Regions from separate parts of the Kribbella sp. NBC_00889 genome, predicted to be linked through region 1. Evidence: predicted binding sites of a transcription regulator. Region 1 holds the regulator's gene; the other holds the start of a gene.
What was found. Region 1 encodes HrcA, which represses chaperone genes, less so after heat shock. Its sites were predicted from a motif close to TTGGCACTCGNNNNNNNCGAGTGCCAA; they were not measured.
Positions count from the first base shown of each region.

Region 2: the regulator HrcA is predicted to act here: its motif matches at 5,251-5,277, upstream of groES (co-chaperone GroES).

Region 1 covers NZ_CP108783.1:4,759,443-4,767,023, forward strand. Annotated here, with positions in the region: gene OG817_RS23010 (16S rRNA (uracil(1498)-N(3))-methyltransferase) at 1-170, opposite strand, end outside; gene dnaJ (molecular chaperone DnaJ) at 218-1,360, opposite strand; gene hrcA (heat-inducible transcriptional repressor HrcA) at 1,390-2,412, opposite strand; gene OG817_RS23025 (Gfo/Idh/MocA family protein) at 2,532-3,635, opposite strand; gene OG817_RS23030 (ThuA domain-containing protein) at 3,620-4,261, opposite strand; gene OG817_RS23035 (MBL fold metallo-hydrolase) at 4,424-5,194, shown strand; gene OG817_RS23040 (NCS1 family nucleobase:cation symporter-1) at 5,312-6,847, shown strand; one part of gene OG817_RS23045 (IS3 family transposase) at 7,180-7,463, shown strand; one part of gene OG817_RS23045 (IS3 family transposase) at 7,462-7,581, shown strand, end outside.
Region 2 covers NZ_CP108783.1:8,829,181-8,836,761, forward strand. Annotated here, with positions in the region: gene tsaB (tRNA (adenosine(37)-N6)-threonylcarbamoyltransferase complex dimerization subunit type 1 TsaB) at 1-112, shown strand, start outside; gene OG817_RS43595 (GNAT family N-acetyltransferase) at 109-558, shown strand; gene tsaD (tRNA (adenosine(37)-N6)-threonylcarbamoyltransferase complex transferase subunit TsaD) at 558-1,610, shown strand; gene OG817_RS43605 (GNAT family N-acetyltransferase) at 1,607-2,056, shown strand; gene OG817_RS43610 (alpha/beta hydrolase) at 2,172-2,960, shown strand; gene OG817_RS43615 (THUMP-like domain-containing protein) at 3,345-4,505, opposite strand; gene OG817_RS43620 (peptidoglycan-binding protein) at 4,515-5,126, opposite strand; gene groES (co-chaperone GroES) at 5,409-5,705, shown strand; gene groL (chaperonin GroEL) at 5,834-7,453, shown strand; gene OG817_RS43635 (GNAT family N-acetyltransferase) at 7,524-7,581, shown strand, end outside.

The DNA.
Region 1 (7,581 bases):
TTGGACGCAGCCGTCACCGGGCCTTCGGCCCACGAACCACGACCGTCGGTCAACCGAATGCGCTCACCAGGGCCGATCCGCCGAACCACCGCCGCATGCCGGCCCTCTGCGCCGTCCAGCGTCAGTTCGTCGCCCACGAGTTCCGGCGCGAAGAAAACGGCAATGCCCACCAGCCCATCACCTTCCCGCGAGGCCGGCGGAGCCGGCCGAGCCTGTTTCAGTGGGCGCCGAAGGCGTCGCGGAGGCGACCGAAGACGCCCTTGTGGGCGGCTTGGACCTGACCCTGGGGACGCTCCTCGCCACGAGCCTCGGCCAACTGGCGGAGCAGGTCGACCTGGGAGTCGTCCAGCCTGGTCGGGGTCTCGACGATCACCTGGACGATCAGGTCACCACGACCCGCGTGCCGCAGGCGCGGGACACCACGAGCCGTCAGCGTCATCGCCGTCCCGGACTGCGTGCCGGGCCGGATCTCCAGTGGGGTGGTCTCGCCCTCCAGCGTGGGCAGGTCGATCGTGGTGCCGAGCGCGGCCGCCGTCATCGGCAGCGTCACCGTGCAGTGCAGGTCGTCGCCGTTGCGGGTGAAGATGTCGTGCGGCTCGACCTCGATCTCGACGTACAGGTCGCCGGCCGGGCCGCCGCCGGGGCCGACCTCGCCCTGGCCGGACAGCTGCACCCGGGTGCCGCTGTCGACGCCACCGGGGATCTTGACCGTGACGGTGCGGCGGGACCGGACCCGGCCGTCGCCGGCGCACTCGACGCACGGGTTCGGGATCGTCGTACCGAAGCCGCGGCAGTTCGGGCACGGCCGCATGGTGCGGACCTCGCCGAGGAACGACCGCTGGGTGTGGGTGACCTCGCCGCGACCGTGGCAGATCTCGCAGGTGACCGGCTCGGAGCCCGCCGCCGCTCCCGAACCCGAACAGGTCGGGCACAGTACGGCGGTGTCGACCTTCAGCTCCCGGGTGGTGCCGAACGCGGCCTCGGCCAGGTCGATCCGCAGCGGGATCAGCGCGTCCTGGCCGCGCCGGGTCCGCGGCCGAGGCCCGCGGGTGGCCCCGCCGGTCTGGCCGAAGAAGGCGTCCATGATGTCGGTGAACGTGAAGGCCTGGCCGAAGCCCGCGCCGCCCGGGCCGGCGCCCGCGGTCGCGAACGGGTCACCGCCGAGATCGTGCAACTGCCGCTTCTGCGGGTCGCTCAGCACCTGGAAGGCGCGGCCGATCTCCTGGAACTTGTGGTGGGCGTCCTCGGAGTCGTTCACGTCCGGGTGGTACTGGCGTGCCAGCTTGCGGTACGCCTTCTTGATCTCGTCCGGCGTCGCGTCGCGGCTGACGCCCAGGACGGCGTAGTAATCGGTGCTCATACTCCAGACCAGGGGTTGGGTTCAGTCATTTAGGAGTCCGCCAATATCTGGCTGACGTAGCGCGCGACGGCCCTCACGGCGCCCATCGTGCTCGGATAGTCCATGTGGGTCGGGCCGACGATGCCGAGCGTGGCCAGCGCCTCCGACTTTGACCCGTAGCCGGTCGCGACCACCGAGGTGGTGGCCAGTTCCTCGAACGGGTTCTCGTGCCCGATGCGGACCGTCAGGGTCTGCGGGTTGGTGGCCTCACCGAGGAGCTTGAGCAGAATGACGTGCTCCTCCAGTGCCTCCAGCACCGGCTTCACGTTCCGCTCGAAGTCGTCGCCGTACCGCGTCAGGTTGGCGGCGCCGCCGACCGCGATCCTCTGCTCGCCGACCTCGTCGGTGAACGTCTCCAGCAGCGTCGTCACGATCGCCGCGACCAGTGGCCGGTCCGCCGGGGCGAACAGGTCGGTCACCGCGGCCAGGGACGTGGTGGCCTCAGTCAGCCGCTGCCCGGATAGTGCGGTGTTCAGCCGCGAGCGCAGGTCGGCGATCAGTTGCTCGTCGACGTCGTTCGTCTGCTCGACGATCCGCTGCTCGACGCGGCCGGTGCTGGTGATCAGCACCAGCAGCAGCCGGCGCGGGGTCATCGTGACGACCTCGATGTGCCGGACGCTGGAACGGTTGAGGGACGGGTACTGCACGATCGCCACCTGGCGGGTGATCTGGGCCAGCAGCCGGACAGTACGGCGTACGACGTCGTCCAGGTCGACCGCGCCGGCCAGGAACGAGGTGATCGCCTTCTTCTCCGCCGGAGACAGCGTCTTGACCGTGCTCAGCTTGTCCACGAACAGCCGGTAGCCCGCGTCGGTGGGGATCCGGCCGGCGCTGGTGTGCGGCTGGGTGATGTACCCCTCCTCCTCCAGCGCAGCCATGTCGTTACGCACGGTTGCCGGCGACACCCCGAGGTTGTGCCGGTCCACCAGCGTCTTCGAGCCGACCGGCTCATGGGTCGCCACGTAGTCCTCGACGATGGCGCGGAGAACATCCAGCTTGCGATCGTCCAGCACGCGCACCACCTCCCTCGCCTCGACGTACGACTCAGTGACCCTTGGCACTCAGTTGAAACGAGTGCCAGTCTACCGAGCCGTAGTAGCTCGCACCGACGTGTGACGGCGTGGGACGGGTCTCAGGCGAGCTCGGGGGACGCTCCCAACGGTACGGCGGCGGGCCGGGTGACTGTGCTCGCGACATCCACGGGCTGGTCCTGGGCAGCCGCTTCGAGCAAGGACTCGAGTACGTCGAGCACGTGGTAGGCCAGTGCACCGTCGGCCCGGTGCGGCTGACCTGTGCGGACCGCCCGGGCCATGTCCGCGACCCCGACGCCCCGGCCGGCTCCGGCGTACCCACCGGCGACCGGGACCTCGGTCCAGTCGCGGTTGGCCGCGGTAGCGATCTCGACCTTGCCATCGAACCCGTTCGGGTCGGGTACGGACAGGCTGCCCTCGGTCCCGTGCACCTCGATCCGCGGCAACCGCGCGGCCCAGATGTCGAACGACATCAGCACCGTGGTCAGCGCACCCGACTCGTGCTCCAGTACGCCGGTCACGTGCGTCGGCACCTGGACCGGGAAGGTCTCGCCGGCTCGCGGACCGGTGTGAATCTTCCGCTCCTGCTTCGACTGACCGGCCCGCGCGGTCACGCGTCGTACCGGACCCAGCAAGGTCACCAGGCTCGTCACGTAGTACGGACCCATGTCGAGGACCGGACCGCCGCCGGGCTGGTAGTAGAACTCCGGCGCCGGGTGCCACAGCTCGTGCCCGGGCGTGAAAAACGATGCCGTGGCAGCCGTCGGTACGCCGATGTCGCCGCGGTCAATGACAGCCCGGGCAGTCTGGGTACCAGTGCCGAGCACAGTGTCCGGCGCGCAGCCGACGCGGAGGTTGTTCGCGGCGGCGTACTTGAGCAGCGGCTCCGCCTCGGCCCGGTCGACGGCCAGCGGCTTCTCGCCGTACACGTGCTTGCCGGCTTCGAGCGCGGCCTGGTGCACCGGTGCGTGGGCGGCTGGGATGGTCAGGTTCAGGACGATCTCGACGTCGTCCGCGGCGTACAGCTCGTCCGGGGACAGCGCGCGGATGGCGGGGTTGCCGTCGGCGATCGCCTGCGCGCGGCTGATGTCCAGGTCGGCGACCGCGACCACATCAACGCCGGGCAGCTTGGCCAGATGGTCCAGGTAGGTGCCGGAGATGACGCCCGTACCGACGATGCCGATGCCCGTCACTTGCTCGCCCACAGCAGCCCCCGCTCGACGATGGTCCGCACCTCAGGCACTTCGAGGTCGTCCAGCTTGTGGCCGACGGTGCAGACGAAGACCTTTCCCGCGCCCCAGGTCCGGGTCCAGACGGCCGGCATCACGGCACCCTCGATCCACGGGTAGTCCGGATGCGAGCGGAACGTCGTCGTGGCGAGCACGGTGTTGGTCGGGTCGTAGTGCACGTAGTACTGCTCGGTGTGGACGTCGAAGTGGGTGATGCCCTCGACGATCGGGTGTTCGGCGACGACGTCGACGCGGTAGTCGGTGAAGCCGTGCGGGTGCGAGATGAACTGCCCGCCGGTGATGAAGCTGTAGTCGGCGTTGGCCCGGAACGAGTCGACGATGCCGCCGTGCCAGCCCGCGAATCCGGTACCGCGGCGGATCGCGGCCTCCAGGCCCTTGAAGTGGTCGGCGTCGATCTCGCTCATCGTGACGCACTGCAGCACCAGGTCGGTGCCGTCCAGGTCGAGGTAGCTCTCGGTGCTGTCCGAGACGGTCACCTCGTAACCGTTCTCTTCCAGGAACGGGATGAACAGGTCGGTCGCCTCGACCGGCGAGTGCCCTTCCCAGCCGCCCCGGACCACCAGTGCACGTCGTGTCGTCACGCCGACCGCCCTTCGAAAGTTTCGCTGCCGAGTTCGGAACCGTTGCGAACCGCCACCGTGACCCTAGGCGCCGCCCGACCGCCCTTCAAGTGCGATTCCGTCCTCTGGATGCGACGGGACCGGTGGTCGGAGGAGATGTACACAGCAAGTAATCTCGCTCCCATGAGTACGTGGGCCGAAGTCGGCGATCGTTGCTGGGTCCGCCGGTACGACGAATGGGACCTCAACGTCGGTCTGGTCGTCGGGGCGGACGGTGCGCTGGTGATCGACACCCGGGCGACGACCGAGCAGGCCGAGGAATTGCGCGAGCACATCCGCGAACTGACCGGCCAGCCGGTGCGCTGGGTCGTCAACACCCACGCGCACTTCGACCACGTCGCCGGGAACAGCGTCTTCGATCAGGCCGAGGTCATCGCCCACGAGAACGCCGCGACGGCCGCCGAACTGACGGCGCAGACCTTCGCGGTGGCGAGGGTGATCGATCTCGGCGACCGCAGAGTCGAGTTGCTGCATCTGGGGAACGCGCACACCGACGGCGACGTGGTGGTCGTCGTGCCGGATGCGGAGGTCTACTTCGTCGGCGATCTGATCGAGGAGTCGGCGCCGCCGTCGTACGGAGAGGACTCGTTCCCGCTGGAGTGGCCGGACACGATCGACCGGGTGATCGGGATGCTGTCCAGCTCGTCGAAGGTCGTCCCCGGTCACGGCGCGGTCGTCGACGCGGAGTTCGTGCGCGACCAAGCCGGCGACCTCGGCACCGTCGCCAACACCATCTCCGGTCTCCACCACGGCGGCACCCCGCTGGAGCAGGCTCTCGCCCACACCGACGACTGGCCGTGGCCGCTCGAGAAACTCCAGGACGCGATCAAGCGCGGCTACGGGACACTCGGCACCCCGCGTCGCCCGACGCTGCCCCTGCTCGGCCCCGGCTGATTCCCGAAAGCGCACGGGTCGGGCGGTCAAGTTGTAGTTGTCCGTTGACACCGCGTCAGGTTTGCCGCACTTTGTTGCGAAGTGCGGCGCGAACCACGACCGGATGGGGTGGCAACCATGACCACGATCGAGCAGACCACTCATCCCGACGGCAGAGTCGAACTGGCCGATCCCGCCGTCCTCGCGGACAGCCCCTACGCCAACGCGGAGCTCGCACCGACCCGATTGCCCGAGCGGCACTGGACGACGTACAACTATGCGGCGCTCTGGATGGGAATGGCGCACAACATCCCCAGCTACCTACTCGCCGCGGGTCTGGTCGCGCTCGGGATGAACTGGCTGCAGGCGTTCATCACGATCACGCTGGGGAACCTGATCGTGCTGGTCCCGCTGCTGCTGAACAGTCACGCCGGGACGAAGTACGGCATCCCGTTCCCGGTCTTCGCGCGCGCCTTCTACGGCCTCCGCGGCGCGAACTTCCCGGCCCTGTTGCGCGCGTTCATCGCATGCGGCTGGTTCGGCATCCAGACCTGGATCGGCGGCCAGGCGATCTTCGTGATCGTCGGCGAACTGTTCGGCAACGGCTGGACGGAGGCGTCCGCGGTCGGCGGGCACCCGTGGACGATGTGGCTCAGCTTCGCGTTCTTCTGGGTGCTCCAGATGGTGCTGATCTGGCGCGGCATCGAGGGACTGCGGCGGTTCGAGAACTGGGCGGCGCCACTCGTCACGGTCGCGTTCCTGGCGCTGATGGTGGCGATCCTGGTCAAGGCCGGCGGGTTCGGCCCGATCCTGTCGCAGCCGTCGAAGCTCGGCTGGGACGCCGACTTCTGGAAGATCTTCGCGCCGTCGCTGATGGGCATGATCGCGTTCTGGGCGACCCTCAGCCTGAACATGCCGGACTTCACCCGGTTCGGTAAGGGTCAGCGCCAGCAGGTCGTCGGCCAGATCATCGGCCTGCCGACCACGATGTCGTTCATCGCGCTCGTCTCGATCATCACCACGTCCGGCACCGTGCTGGTCTACGGCACGGCGATCTGGGACCCGGTCGAGTTGACCCGCCGCTTCGAGAACCCGGTGGTCGTGACGATCGGCCTGGTGATGGCGATCCTCGCGACGATGTCGTGCAACGTGGCGGCGAACGTGGTCAGCCCGTCGTACGACTTCGCCAACGCCGTCCCGCGCTGGCTGAACTTCCGGACCGCCGGCCTGGTCACCGGCGTGATCGGCGTCGTGATCCAGCCGTGGCGGCTGATCTCCGACCCGTCGATCTACATCTTCGTCTGGCTGTCCTTCTACGGCGGCCTGCTCGCCTCGGTCGCCGGCGTACTGATCGCCGGCTACTGGCTGATCGACCGCACCAGCCTGTACCTGGCCGACCTCTACCTACCGGGCGGCCGCTACTGGTACTCGGCCGGCTGGAACTGGCGCGCGGTCGTCGCCACCGTCGTCGGTTCTGTCCTCGCCGTCGGCGGCGCGTACTCGAACCCCGGCGCCGGCCCGTTCCCGGAGGACGGCCTGATCCCCTTCCTCAAGCCGCTCTACGACTACTCCTGGGCAGTCGGCCTGGTCGCGGGCTTCCTCACCTATCTCCTGTTCACGGTCGCTTCCCCGTCCCGCCAACCCACCACAACCCAAGCCGCTCCCACCTACTGACCAACACCCGACCCCTCCCCCCTCTGAGCGCCCACCCCAACGGCATGCGCCTCCATCTGATGGGTTGACCCACGAGAACATCTGATGGGTTGACCCACGAGAACGTGGGTTGGCCACGCGCAGGCCGGTGGCCAACCCACCTTCTGATGGGTTCACCCACCCCAGCCCCCCGCCAGCAATCCCGCCACCCCGCCGTCCCCGCGATATCGGTGCGACGCCGGCGTTTCCCTGGTTGACCCACGAGATGGTGGGTTGGCCAGCCGCGCGCCGGTGGCCAACCCTGAATCGCCCCGGGTCTGATGGAGGCTCTCAATCCATGGAGGATGAGAGTTATGGCTGCACCGAGGAAGTATGGCGACGAGTTGCGTGAGCGGGCCACGCGGATGGCGGTGGACGCGCGCAAGGACCCGGCGACGAGGTCGGGGGCGATTCCGCGGATCGCGGAGCAACTCGGCGTGCACCGCGAGACGTTGCGGGGTTGGGTCCGGCAGGCTGAGATCGACGAGGGGACAGTTCCGGGCACTGCCACCAGCGATGCCGAGCGGATCGCGCAGTTGGAGCGGGAGAACCGCGAGCTTCGGCGGGCCAACGAGATCTTGAAGACAGCGTCGGCTTTTTCGCGGCGGCGGAGCTCGACCGCAAGGTGAAGTAACCGAGGTGCCGACGGCGGTGCTGGTCGACTACATCGACCAGCACCGCGACCGGTTCGGGGTCGAGCCGATCTGTAAGGTCCT
Region 2 (7,581 bases), 4.1 Mb from region 1:
AGCGACGGGCGTTGCGACCGGCACCCTCGACGTCGTCGAGCCTGACCCGCTCTACCTGCGCCGGCCCGACGTGACGATGTCCGCCGGGCCGAAGAGCGTGCTGCCGAAGTGAGACCAGCCATTCGACCGGCGACCGCGGACGATCTGCCCGCGCTGGTCGCGTTGGACGAGGTGTGCTTCGGGTCGGAGGCCTGGAGTACGGTCTCGTGGACGACCGAGTTCGACCGGTTGTCCGAGGATCGGGTGATCCTCGTCGCGGACGAGGGCGCGGCCGTCGGGTACGTCGTACTCCTGGTGCCACCGGTCACGCTGGACGTGGTCGAGTTGCTGCGGATCGCGGTGACCCCGGCCGAGCGGCGTACCGGGATCGGCCGGCAGTTGATGGCGGCGGCGCTGGCGCGCTGTGCCGGCCGGACCGTGTTGCTGGAAGTTGCTGCGGGCAATCAATCGGCTGGTGGGCTCTATGAAAGCTTTGGTTTCCAGGAGATCAGCCGGCGGCGCGGGTACTACGCCGGCGGCGAGGATGCGGTGATCATGCGGTGGCGGGAGGAATTGTGATGGCGAACGAGCCCCTCATCCTGGGGATCGAGACGTCGTGCGACGAGACCGGGGTCGGGATCGTCCGCGGGCAGACGCTGCTGGCCGACGCGATCGCGTCCAGTGTCGAGGAGCATGCCCGGTTCGGCGGCGTCGTACCGGAGGTGGCCAGTCGCGCGCACCTGGAGGCGATGGTGCCGACGATCCGGCGTGCCTGTGAGACCGCCGGGATCGAACCGACCGACGTCGACGCCGTCGCGGTCACCAGCGGGCCGGGCCTCGCCGGTGCGCTACTGGTCGGCGTGGCCGCGGCCAAAGGGCTCGCGCTGTCGCTCGACAAGCCGCTGTACGGCGTGAACCACCTCGCGGCGCATGTCGCCGTCGATACCTTGGAGCACGGCGATCTGCCCAAGGGCTGTGTCGCGATGCTGGTGTCGGGCGGGCACTCGTCGTTGCTCGCGGTCGAGGACATCACCGAGGGCGTGCTGCCGATGGGGAGCACCATCGACGACGCCGCGGGCGAGGCCTTCGACAAGGTCGCGCGGGTGCTGGGGCTGCCGTTCCCGGGTGGTCCATATGTCGACAAGGCGGCACGGGACGGTGGTGACCGGCTCTACGTCACGTTCCCGCGTGGCCTGACGTCGCAGCGCGACCTCGAGCGGCACCGGTTCGATTTCTCCTTCTCCGGTTTGAAGACCGCGGTCGCGCGCTGGGTCGAGGCGCGGCGTCGCGACGGTGAGGACGTGCCGGTGAACCACGTCGCCGCGGCCTTCCAGGAGGCGGTCTGCGACGTACTGACCCGCAAGGCGATCGACGCGTGCAAGGACCGGGGCTTCGAGCACCTGTTGATCGGTGGCGGTGTCGCGGCGAACTCACGGCTGCGCGTGATGGCTGAAGAACGGTGCTCGGCGGCAGGCATCGCCGTACGGGTGCCGCGGCCGGGGTTGTGCACCGACAACGGCGCGATGGTGGCAGCGCTCGGCTCGGAGCTGGTCCGGGCCGGGAAGTCTCCGTCGCCGTTGGGATTGCCGGCCGACTCGTCGATGCCGATCACCGAGGTGCTGAACAAATGAAGTGGACACACCCGCACGGGTTCGAGGCCGACGACGACACGTCCCGGATCGACGTCGACGTGGTGCACGGCTTCCTGAGTACGTCGTACTGGGCGCCAGGGATCCCGCGGGAGGTCGTGGCGCGGTCGATCGCGGGGTCGCTGAACGTCGGAGTGTTCACGTCGGACGGGGCGATGGTCGCGTTCGCTCGCGCGGTGACGGACCGGGCGACGTTCGCGTGGATCGCGGATGTGTTCGTGGTGCCTGAGCAGCGCGGGCATGGGTTGGGGAAGTTCGTCGTGGCCACGCTGCTCGACCATCCCGAGTTGCAGGGTGTACGTCGCGTCATGCTCGGGACCGAGGACGCGCACGAGCTCTACCGGCGGCACGGTTTCACCGAGCTCGCCGCCGACGGCCGCATGATGGGCATCCGTCGCGATCCCGCGGACATCTACGGCCGCCCATGACAGTGTCATTGCCGCGCCTCCGGCACGGCGGGTCATGGGGCTTCGACTCCCGCCCTTCCCTCGTCACTCCGGTCGCTTCGCTCCCTGCGCTCCTCAGTCCAGGGCGGGAGGCCCCATGACCGGTCCTGCTGTGGATCTGGTGTGGCATCCTGCCGGGGCGACGGATCTGGTGGTGCTGGCTCATGGCGGGCAGGAGCATTCGACCGCGGTTCCTCATCTGTGGCGGGCGCCGATCCTGCGGATGTGGCCGTTCGCTCTCGCCGCCCGGTCGGCTGTTCCCACGGCGGCGGTCGGCATGCTGCGCTATCGGTATCGCGGGTGGAACGGGTCCGCCGCCGACTCTGCCGTTGATCTCCGGGCGGTCCTCGACGAGCTGCCACCGGTGATCCGCCGGGTGGTGCTGATCGGGCACTCGATGGGTGGCCGGGCGGTCGTGGCCGCAGGCAATCATCCTCGGGTGGCCGGCGTACTGGCCTTGGCTCCTTGGCTGCCCGAGGGTGAGCCGCTGGCCGCGCTGCGTCCGCCGGTGACGTTCGCCCATGGCACGGACGACACGATCACCGATCCGCGCGCGACCGCCGCGTACGCCGAGCGCCTCCGCGCAGCCGGCACTCCGGTCACGATGTATGCGCTCGCCGGGGAGGGCCACGCCATGCTCCGTCGGCCGACCGAGTGGAACACCGTGGTCGCCAACTTCACCACCACGGCCCTGAACACCACAGCACCGGCCCGTGGCACGGACGGCCCGCGCGTTGAGTCACTCCCGCAGTACGGTCCGAAGGCGTTGTTGCCGATCGCGGTCGGATCGATTGCGGTGGCACGCTTCCGGCTGCCGGTCGTGGAACGGTTCGAAGCGCACTGCAGTGCGGGGAAGAGCACGGCAGCGGGCAGAGACCTGGGGTGACTTCGCCGCCTGCTCCCCAGGTGAACGGTCAGCGGCCAACCGGTTTCTGCCACCCACCCTGCCGAACCCAGGTGAACGCCCGACTGCACCCGCATGACACTCAGTCGACGTCCGTCTCCTCAGACCGGACGTCGCCCGTTTAGTGGCGGATCCCCGGGGAGTGCAGCAGCAGACGCAGCACCTCGCCTACCGGCAGGTCGCCCGGGGACCCGCTCGCGAAATCGATCATATGTTCGAATGCACTCACAATGCAAGTCCGGCCCGAAGGGAGTTCACAGCATGCCAGCCAGCAAGGACAGACTCCGATGGAGGGCCTCCCGGAGCCCGTGCGTGCGCTGATCGAGGAGTACAAGCAGGGCCTGGGCCTGGCAGCGCTCGAATGGCTCAGGGCTCGATCTTGACCCGGCGGCAGGAGTAGGCGACGGCGTCGCGACCAATGCGCGTGATGATCAGCGTGGCGGACTCCGAGCCCTTCGGAGCGAGCTTCTTCCGGAGCTGGGCCGGGTCGACGTCCACCCCGCGCTTCTTGATCTCGAGCGTGCCGATGCCCTGCGTGCGGACCCAGGATCGCAGTGCCTTCTCCTTGTACGGCAGCTCCTCCACCACCTCGTACGCCGACGCGAGCGGGGTCGGCACGAGCTTCGGCGCGGTGACGTACGCGATCCGCGGATCGAGCAGCCACCCGTCGACAGCAGCGGCCACCGCGGTCACCAGACCGGCCCGCACAACGGCACCATCCGGCTCATAGATGTACCGCTCGACAGGACCGCTCTCAGCCTCGGGCGCATCCGCCACATTCACGCCACTGGGTAGCAACGTCGCCCGCCGCGGGGTGCCGGTGTACAGCGCCCCGGACCACAGCGCGGCCTCCTTCACCTCACCGGCGTCGGAGATCCACTCCGCCTCGACGCCCTCAGGTACGGCGTCGTGCGGGATGCCAGGCGCGACCTTCACGCAGGCAGTCCGCTGCAGGAGCTCGGTGACAAAGGTCCACGGCGGTGAGTAGGCATTGTGGTCGAACACGCGTCGACCATCAGCGCGTCGAGCGGGGTCCGCGAACACGACGTCGTATGGCGTGAGCTCGGTGGACTCGGCGTCGCCGACCATGACCTCACCGGGCAGACCGAGCGCGGCCAGGTTGGCGCGGGCTGTAGCTGCGGTCTCCGGGTCGCGTTCGACGCCGGTGACCCGTAGACCGGCGTGGGCCGCACTGATCAGGTCGCCACCGATCCCGCAGCCCAGGTCGACCACACTGCTGCCCGGCAACGCCGCCGCGATGCGTGCGGCCCGGTGCGTGCCGACCGTGGTCCTGGTGGCCTGCTCCAGACCGTCCGGGGTGAAGTACATCCGGGCCGCATCCGCTCCGAACTTGGCGACCGCCCGGTGCCGCAGCGATGCCTGAGTGACCGCGATCGTCACAAGCGTCGCGTCGTACCGGCGCCGCAGCCTCTCGACCAGCTGCAGCTCCTTGCCGGGCTGGTACGCCGCACAGGCCTCCGCAAGCACCTCGGCGCCCGGCCCGTCCAGCAACGCGGTGACAGTCACCCACACACCCTAGAGCGGGCTCGAGCAGCTCCTGCTCCAGCTGTTGGTGGCGGAGGAGTAGAGGCGCCAGTTCATGGCCGCGCGGGTCTTGGGGCCGTAGATACCGTCCACCACGAGCTTGTGCTTGCGCTGCACCGTCTTGACCACTGCGCGGGTGTTGCTGCCGTAGATGCCGTCGACTGCGAGGTGGGTGCCGTAGCAGAAGTTCAGGTTGCGCTGCAGGACCTGGATGGCGGTGTCGGGGTCGCCGTACACGGTGGAACCGCGGTGTGGGTCGTCGCCGTACATGAGGTTGCAGGTGGTCCTCTTGCTCGCGTAGATCGACGGCATCGGGATACCCCAGCTGCTGTTGACCGGCACCAGGATGGCCGCGCGGCACTGTGGCAGTGCGCCCGCGGCGTTGGTCTCTGCCTCGGCGGAGGTGCGGGTCGCGTCGGTCGACTGATCGGCCGGAGCCTGCTCCGCCGGCTGATCTGCGGCGGGAGCTCCAACGCTCGGGGTGGCCGGCTGGTCCTTCGACGCTCCGGCGGCGACCGCTCCGACGGCCACCACGCCCACTGCGGCAAGGACCGCGATCGTGCGCCCGGACAGGTTGGGTAGAGACGGGAAGCTGATGGCCATGGTCTCTCCTCGGACCCGGTGGTAAGCCCTCCTGGGGAAACGGTCGCACGGCGACCGGGGTCAGGCCCAGCGTTCGGCCACAATCCGTACCCGGCCGGTCACGGACTCCGCCGACAGAGGAAGTCTGGCACTCGAGTTGACCGAGTGCTAATCGCGGCCTAGATTCGGTGTTGGCACTCTCCACCCGAGGGTGCCAGCGGTCCGGCCTCTGACCCCCGCGACGGCAGGGGAGCGCGACCACCCTGAACTGCAGACAAGCAAATCGACCGTGGAGGTCAGCAAGTGTCGGTCACGATCAAGCCGCTCGAGGACCGCGTCCTCGTCGCGCCGCTCGAAGCCGAGCAGACCACGAAGTCCGGCCTGGTGATCCCGGACACCGCCAAGGAGAAGCCCCAGGAGGGCGAGATCCTCGCCGTCGGCCCCGGCCGCATCGACGACAACGGCAACCGCGTCCCGCTGGACGTCGCCGTCGGCGACAAGGTCATCTACTCCAAGTACGGCGGCACCGAGGTCAAGTACGACGGCCAGGACTACCTGATCCTGGGCGCCCGCGACATCCTCGCAGTCGTCAGCAAGTGACGGCCGCTCGCTGTTCCTGACTGACACCGCCCTGGTGCCCTCCCGGCGCCGGGGCGGAGTCGGTCCGGGGCAGCGAGCTCGGAACTGCTGTTACGAAGCGCGAATTTCAGAGAGGGACTGGATTTTTCATGCCGAAGATCCTCGAGTTCGACGAGAACGCTCGGCGCGCGCTGGAGCGCGGCGTCGACAAGCTCGCGAACACGGTGAAGGTGACGCTGGGGCCGAAGGGCCGCTACGTCGTCCTGGACAAGAAGTGGGGCGCCCCGACCATCACCAACGACGGTGTCACCGTCGCCCGTGAGGTCGAGCTGGACGACCCGTTCGAGAACCTTGGTGCGCAGTTGGCCAAGGAGGTCGCCACCAAGACCAACGACATCGCCGGTGACGGCACCACCACCGCGACGGTGCTGGCGCAGGCACTGGTGCACGAGGGCCTGCGGGCCGTCGCCGCCGGGGTCAACCCGATGGGCCTGAAGAAGGGCATCGAGGCGGCCGTCGAGGCCGTGTCGGCCAAGCTGATCGAGACCGCGCGGCCGGTCGACGACAAGGGCGACATGGCCCACGTCGCCACCATCTCCGCCCGGGACGCCGAGATCGGCGCCCTGATCGCGGACGCGTTCGACAAGGTCGGCAAGGACGGTGTGATCACCGTCGAGGAGTCGAACACCTTCGGGACCGAGCTCGAGTTCACCGAGGGCATGCAGTTCGACAAGGGCTTCATCTCGCCGTACTTCATCACCGACGCCGAGGCCGGCGAAGCGGTGCTGGAGGACCCGTACATCCTGATCCACCAGGGCAAGGTCTCCGCGATCGCGGACCTGCTGCCGCTGCTGGAGAAGGTCGTGCAGTCCGGCAAGACCCTGCTGATCATCGCCGAGGACGTCGAGGCCGAGGCACTGTCCACCCTCGTGGTGAACAAGATCCGCGGCAACTTCACCTCCGTCGCCGTCAAGGCGCCGGGCTTCGGTGACCGCCGCAAGGCGATGCTGGAGGACCTGGCCGCGCTGACCGGCGCGCAGGTCGTTGCTCCGGAGGTCGGGCTGAAGCTGGACCAGGTCGGTCTGGAGGTGCTCGGTTCGGCGCGCCGGATCGTGGTCTCCAAGGACAACACCACGGTGGTCGACGGCGCCGGCAAGTCCGACGACATCGACGGCCGGGTGAACCAGATCAAGGCCGAGATCGAGCGCACCGACTCCGACTGGGACCGCGAGAAGCTGCAGGAGCGGCTGGCCAAGCTGGCCGGTGGCGTCTGCGTGATCAAGGTCGGCGCGGCCACCGAGGTCGAGCTGAAGGAGAAGAAGCACCGGATCGAGGACGCCGTGTCCGCGACCCGGGCCGCGATCGAGGAAGGCATCGTCGCCGGCGGCGGCTCCGCCCTCGTGCACGCGGCTGCTGTCCTGGACAAGGGTCTGGACCTCGAGGGTGACGAGCTCGCCGGTGTCCGGATCGTCCGCAAGGCGATCGTCGAGCCGCTGCGCTGGATCGCCGAGAACGGCGGCTACGAGGGCTACGTCGTGACCGCCAAGGTCGCGGAGCTGGAGGTCGGCAGCGGCTTCAACGCCGCCACCGGCGAGTACGGCGACCTGCTGGCTCAGGGCGTGCTGGACCCGGTCAAGGTGACCCGGTCCGCGCTCGCCAACGCCGGCTCGATCGCCGCGCTGCTGCTCACCACCGAGACCCTCGTGGTCGACAAGCCCGAGGAAGAGGAGCCCGCCGCAGCCGGTCACGGCCACGGTCACGGTCACTGATCCTCAGGTAGTAGTTCCACAGCACCGCCCCGGCAGTCCTGCCGGGGCGGTGTTCTGTTGGGATGGGCTTGTGACGCTGATCAGAGAACGTGGCGAGCAGGACCTGGAGATCTGCGTCCGGCTGTTGC